DNA from 2 places in the Cellulomonas sp. SLBN-39 genome. Region 2 is predicted to be linked to the other one. Evidence: predicted binding sites of a transcription regulator. Region 2 holds the regulator's gene; the other holds the start of a gene.
What was found. The regulator HspR, encoded in region 2, represses chaperone genes until heat shock. The targets are predictions, from matches to a motif close to AAGTTGAGTCNNNNNGACTCAACTT.
Positions count from the first base shown of each region.

Region 1: the regulator HspR is predicted to act here: its motif matches at 1,205-1,229, upstream of clpB (ATP-dependent chaperone ClpB).

Region 1 is NZ_VFOA01000001.1:947,669-951,074, reverse strand. Features, by position in the region: gene FBY24_RS04225 (recombinase family protein) at 1-152, opposite strand, end outside; gene FBY24_RS04220 (histidine phosphatase family protein) at 397-1,053, opposite strand; gene clpB (ATP-dependent chaperone ClpB) at 1,301-3,406, shown strand, end outside.
Region 2 is NZ_VFOA01000001.1:1,870,081-1,873,486, reverse strand. Features, by position in the region: gene FBY24_RS08745 (AAA family ATPase) at 1-1,667, opposite strand, end outside; gene FBY24_RS08740 (heat shock protein transcriptional repressor HspR) at 1,876-2,310, opposite strand; gene FBY24_RS08735 (DnaJ C-terminal domain-containing protein) at 2,377-3,369, opposite strand.

The DNA of each region.
Region 1 (3,406 bases), 920 kb from region 2:
AGTCCGGGGCGGTCGCGGTTCGTGCCGGTCATGCCCTGGTCGACGTAGACCCGGCCCGGGGGTACGCCTATGGCCTCGAGGGCGGTGCGTTGGGCGGTCAGGTCCTGGGCCGCGGTCGAGCACCGCGCGTACCCGATGAGCGTGGCGGTCACGGCCCTGAGTGTCGCAGATAGGCCACCGTCACCGGGCACTTTCGCGGGCGGGCCTACTGAGACACCGCGTGCCCGATGCTGACGCGGGCGGGCGAGGCCGGCGTGGGTGTCTCGGTAGGGGATCGTCTGTGGGACGTGGGTTAGGGAGGGCACGGTTCGCGGCGGGGCCTGGACGGGCGAGCGCCGGCACTGATCGGGGAGCGCCCGCCGGGCCGCGCAGCCGGGCCCGGCGGGCGTCGCCGCGTCACGCCACGGACGGCACCGGGGTCGGCACGGTCATGGGGCGTGCGGCGATGTGGCCCTGGCCCGCGACGTCGTGCGCGAGGCGGACGACGTGCGCGGAGCCGTCGGGCTCGACCTCGACGGTGGTGACCGAGGCGTTGGGCAGCGGCACGAGGCCGACGGGTGCGATGGTGGCGAGCCAGGCGCCGAGCGCGAGCCCGTGCCCGACCACCAGCGCGTGGCCGTCGGCGTGGGTGTCGGCGATGCGGGCGAAGGCCTCGCGGGTGCGGCGCATGAACCCGTCGGCGGGCTCGCCGCCGGGCAGGCCGGGGTGCGTGCCGGCGAGCACGTCGCGCACCAGGTCGGACCACGGCACGACCGCGTCGAGCGTGGACTCCGGGCGGCGCTCGTAGGTGCCGAAGTGGTACTCGCGCAGGTCGCGGTCGGTGCGCAGGCGCAGGTCGGGGTGGTGCCGCAGGATCTCGACGGCCGTGGCGACGGCGCGCCCGGACGGGGAGGACCACGCGGCGGTGAACGGGACGGTGGCCAGGTGGGCGGCGGTGCGGCGCACGCCGTCGCGGCCGTCGCGGGTCAGCGGGGAGTCGGAGTGGCCCTGCAGGATGCGGCGCGCGTTGAAGTGGGTGCGCCCGTGCCGCACGAGCGTCAGTGTGAGGGTCATCGGTGCCCTTTCGTGTCGTCGGTCGTGGCGACGCTAGGGCGCGGACGTGTCGTGCGGACGACGGGCGTGTGACAGGTCGGCGACGGCACCGCGGCACGCCGGGTGAACCTCGCCGGCGTGCCCGGGGGAGGGGCGTCCCGGCGCGCGGGCGAAGTTGAGCGGAATAGACTCAACTTCGGAACCCGTTGGGTCCGAGGACAGACATCGCACGACGTGCGGCACCCGACGGCCGCACAGGGAGGTTCACGTGGACGCGAAGCTCACCACCCGCTCGCAGGCAGCGCTCGGCGACGCCATCCAGTCGGCCGGCGCCGCAGGCAACCCCCAGCTCGAGCCCGCGCACCTGCTCGACGCGCTGCTGCGCCAGGACGGCGGTGTCGCCAACGGCCTGCTCGACGCCGTCGGCGCCGACCGCGGCGCCCTCGGCCGCCAGGTCCGCGGCATCCTCGTGAACCTGCCCTCGTCGACCGGCAGCACCGTCAGCCGGCCCGTCGTGTCCCGCTCCATGGAGGGCGTCATCGACGCCGCCGGCGCCGAGGCCCGCACCCTCGGCGACGACTACGTCTCCACCGAGCACCTGCTGCTCGGCCTCGCCGCCGGGCAGACCGGCGTCGCCGACGCCCTGCGCGCCGCCGGCGCGTCCCGCGACGCGCTGCTCGCGGCCCTGCCCACCGTCCGCGGCGACGCCCGCGTCACCAGCCCCAACCCCGAGGGCACGTACAAGGCCCTCGAGCAGTACGGCGTCGACCTGACGCAGCGCGCCCGGGAGGGGCGCCTCGACCCCGTCATCGGCCGCGACGCCGAGATCCGCCGCGTCGTGCAGGTGCTCTCGCGCCGCACCAAGAACAACCCCGTCCTCATCGGCGAGCCCGGCGTCGGCAAGACCGCCGTCGTCGAGGGCCTCGCCCAGCGCATCGTCGCCGGCGACGTCCCCGAGTCCCTGCGCGGCAAGACCCTCGTCTCCCTCGACCTCGCGTCGATGGTCGCCGGCGCCAAGTACCGCGGCGAGTTCGAGGAGCGCCTCAAGGCCGTCCTCGCCGAGATCACCGCCTCCGACGGCCAGGTCGTCACCTTCATCGACGAGCTGCACACCGTTGTCGGCGCCGGGGCCGGCGGCGAGGGCGCCATGGACGCCGGCAACATGCTCAAGCCCATGCTCGCCCGCGGCGAGCTCCGCCTCGTCGGCGCCACCACCCTCGACGAGTACCGCGAGCGCGTCGAGAAGGACCCCGCCCTGGAGCGCCGCTTCCAGCAGGTGTTCGTCGGCGAGCCCACCGTCGAGGACACCGTCGCGATCCTGCGCGGCCTCAAGGAGCGGTACGAGGCGCACCACAAGGTGACGATCTCCGACGCCGCGCTCGTGGCCGCCGCGACCCTGTCCGACCGGTACATCACCGGGCGCCAGCTGCCCGACAAGGCCATCGACCTCGTCGACGAGGCCGCGTCGCGCCTGCGCATGGAGCTCGACTCCTCACCCGTCGAGATCGACGAGCTCCAGCGCGCCGTCACCCGCCTGGAGATGGAGGAGGTCGTGCTCGCGGAGGCCGACGACCCCGCGTCCGTCGACCGGCTCGAGCGGCTGCGCGCCGACCTCGCCGACCGCCGCGAGGACCTCGCCGCGCTCAACGCCCGCTGGGAGAAGGAGAAGGCCGGGCACAACCGCGTCGGCGACCTGCGCGTGCGCCTCGACCAGCTGCGCGCCGACGCCGAGCGCGCCCAGCGCGACGGCGACCTCGCCACCGCGGGACGCCTGCTCTACGGCGAGATCCCGACCGTGGAGAAGGAGATCGCCGCCGCCGAGGCCTCCGAGGCGTCCGGCGCCGGGCAGGACGCCCCGCAGGGCGCGCCGATGATCGCCGAGAAGGTCGGCCCCGACGAGGTCGCCGAGGTCGTCGCCGCATGGACGGGCATCCCCGCCGGCCGGCTGCTGGAGGGCGAGACCGCCAAGCTGCTGCGCATGGAGGAGGTCCTCGGCGGCCGGCTCATCGGGCAGTCCACCGCCGTCGCCGCCGTGTCCGACGCGGTGCGCCGTGCCCGCGCGGGCGTCGCCGACCCCGACCGGCCCACCGGCTCGTTCCTGTTCCTCGGGCCCACCGGCGTCGGCAAGACCGAGCTGGCCAAGGCGCTCGCGGACTTCCTCTTCGACGACGAGCGGGCGATGGTCCGCATCGACATGAGCGAGTACGGCGAGAAGCACTCCGTGGCGCGGCTGGTCGGGGCGCCCCCCGGGTACGTCGGGTACGAGGAGGGCGGTCAGCTCACCGAGGCCGTGCGGCGCCGGCCGTACTCGGTGGTGCTGCTCGACGAGGTCGAGAAGGCCCACCCCGAGGTGTTCGACGTGCTGCTGCAGGTG
Region 2 (3,406 bases):
CGGGCGTCGTCGAGCACCTGCTCGAGCTGGGCACGGGCGGACGGGTCGCCGATGACGGCCGAGACGAGGTCCTTGTCGGTCGCGGCGAACGACACCAGCGACCCCGTCATGCCGGCCGCGCCGACCATCTGCGCGGCGGTGCGGGTCGCGGCCGCGAGGTCCGAGGCCGGGCCCGTGCTGGTCTGGCCGAAGAACAGCTCCTCGGCGACCCAGCCGCCCATGGCGATCTGCACGAGCGCGCCGAGGTCGTAGCGCGAGTGCGTGTAGACCTCCTCGCAGTCGCCGTGGGCGAGCAGGCCCAGGGCGGAGCCGCGCTTGACGATGGTCAGCACCTCGAGCGTGCGGCTGGGTGCCACGAGCCACGCGGTGACGGCGTGCCCGGCCTCGTGCGTCGCGATGAGGCGCTGCTCCGCCGGCGTGTACGTCACGGGGTGGCCGATGCCGACCAGCTCGGTCAGGCGCGCGTGCTCGACGTCGACGAACCGCATCGCGGTGTCGCCGCGGCGCAGCGCGTTGACCAGGGCCTCGTCGAGCACGTGCTCGACCATCACCGGCGTCCACCCGCTCGTCGCGGCGGCCACCCGGTCGCGGACCGCGGGCTCGTCGAGCTCGGCGTGGTGCGCGCGGCGGGCCAGGAAGTGGTCCACGAGGGCGCGGCGGCCGTGCGCGTCCGGCGGGTTGAACGTCAGGCGGCGGTCGAACCGGCCGGGGCGCAGCAGCGCCGGGTCGAGGTGGTCGGCGCGGTTGGTGGCGGCGATCAGCAGGATCGGGGCCCGCGTGGGCTTGCGCAGACGGATCTGGCGGTGCGCGGGCAGCAGGAGGTTGACCAGCTGGAGCAGCGCGTTGACGACCCGGTCGGACCCGACGGGCTCGTCGAACGACTGCATCTGCACGAGCAGCTCGTTGACCACGCCGCCGGTGCCCTCGGAGATCATCGCGTCCCGCACCACGCCGCCCTGGCCGCCGAGCAGCCCCTGCACGGACGGCACCTGCACGAACGCCGCCCGCGACGACGCCGCCGCGAGGCCGCCGCGGCGCAGGGCGATCGCGTCGATCTCCTCGATGAAGCCGATCGCGCCGCCCTCCTTGCGGGCGGCGGTGCGCAGCGCCTTGAAGTACGCGCGGATCTTGCGGGCCGTCGCGCCGTAGTACATCGACTGGAAGCTCGTCGCGGACACGAACAGGAACGGCACGCCCGCCTCGGCGGCCATCGCCTTGGCCGTCAGGGTCTTGCCCGTGCCGGGCGGGCCCTCGAACAGCAGGCCACGGCGCGGGGTGCCGCCCATCTGGTCGGCGAACCGCCGGTGGGTCTGGAACAGGTCGATCGAGCGGCGCACGTCTTCGACCACCGGGTCGATGCCGACGACGTCGTCGAGCGTGACGTCGACCTGCTCGGGCCGGTAGGTGACGTGCGGGGAGCGGCCGGAGCCGACCTGGGTGCCGACGAGCAGCAGCAGGAGCGCGGCGAAGAACAGCACCGGCACGAGCACCAGCGGGTCGACCTCGGGGACCACGACCAGCGGCCGCCCGGTCAGCGCCGCCCAGATCACGTAGACCTCGAGGGCCAGCACGACGAGGCACAGACGGACCACCCGGCGCCGGCGCAGGCGCTCACGGTCGGCGGCGATGTCGTGCGTGGCGATCAGCGGGGTGCGCGCAGCGGTCACGAGGAGCGGCCCTTCGTCGGGGCGACGGCCTCGCGGCTCGGCGGCCGGCCGTCACCGCGTGCGGGTGGTTCACGGCGAGACCGCCATGCTCGTCCGGTATGTCCGATTGTGACAACCGGTGGCGCGCACCTTCACTCGTCCGGCCCTCGCCCGGACGGCCCATCCCCCGGCGTCGCCGCAGGTGGTGGCGTGCGCCCGAGGGACCCGCTCAGCCGTCCCGGCGGGGCGTCGGCCCGGCCACGAGCTGGCGCGGCACCCAGCGGGGCCGGCGCCCCGGCGCGGGCTGCGGGGCCAGGGGGTGCCGGCGGTCGGCGACGACGTTGCCCGTCGGGTCGGCGGTGAACACCCGGCGCCCCGGGTCCAGCAGGGTGCGCAGGAACTCGACCTGCTGGCGCACGGCCCGCACCTCGGCCTCGAGCTCGAGGATCCGCTTGATGCCCGCGAGGTTCACACCCTCGTCCTGCGAGAGCCGCTGCACCTCGCGCAGCATCTGGATGTCCCGCGCGGAGTACCGCCGCCCGCGCCCGCGGGTGCGGCCCGGGCGGACCAGGCCGAGGCGGTCGTACTGCCGCAGCGTCTGCGGGTGCATGCCCGCGAGCTCGGCGGCGACCGAGATGACGTAGACCTTCGCGTCCTCGTCCATCGCCCGTCCTCCTCCCCCGCAGCCGCGGCGGTGCACCGCGCCACCCGGTCGGGTGGCGCAGACCCGTCAGCGCCGGGCGTCCGCCATGAGGTCCGCGCGCACGTCCTCGCCGGACGTGGCGATGCCGAACGCCTGCACGGCCTCGCGGGCCGCGGCGCTCAGCCGCTGGGGCACCACCACCTGCACGGTGACGAGCAGGTCGCCGGTGCCCTTCGACGTCGTGATGCCCTTGCCCTTGACGCGCAGCGTGCGCCCCGAGGGCGTGCCGGCCGGGATCTTCACGCGCACGGCCGACCCGTCGAGGGTCGGCACCTGCACCGTGGCGCCCAGGGCGGCCTCGTCGAACGCCACCGGCACCGTCACGCGCAGGTTGTCGGCCTCGAGCGAGAACACCGGGTGCGGCTCGACCTGCACGGTGATGACGAGGTCGCCGTCGGGCGCCCCGCCGCTGCCCGGGCGGCCCTTGCCGCGCAGGCGGATCTTCTGCCCGTCCCGCACCCCCGCGGGGATGCGCGCGTTCACGGTGCGCCCCTCGACGGACAGCGACACGGTCGACCCCTCGGCGGCCGTGCGGAACGGCAGCGTCGTGGTGGCCGTCAGGTCGGCGCCGGCGTGGCCGCGCCCTCCCCCGCCGCCGAACAGCCCGCCGAGCAGGTCCTCGAACCCCGGCCCGCCGGCACCGCCGCCCGTGCCGGACGTCTGGTACCGCACCCGCCCGCCGGGACCGTTGGCCCCGCCGAACATCGTGCCGAACAGGTCCTCGAACCCCGGCCCGCCGGGCGCGCCGCCACGACCGCCGGCGCCCGCGGTGAAGCGGGCGCCGCCGGCCATGGCACGCAGCTGGTCGTACTGGCGGCGCTGCTCGGGGTCCGAGAGCACCGCGTACGCCTCGCCGATGTCCTTGAAGCGGGCCTCGGCCGCGGCGTCGCCCGGGTTCTGGTCCGGGTGCAGCTGGCGCGCCAGCTTGCGGTACGCCTTCTTCACCGCCGCCGCGTCCGCGTCCTTGGCGACGCCGAGCACGGCGTAGAAGTCCTTCTCGAGCCAGTCCTGGCCGGTCACGGCGCCTCCCTCCCGCTTCGTCCTGGTGTGCAGATGA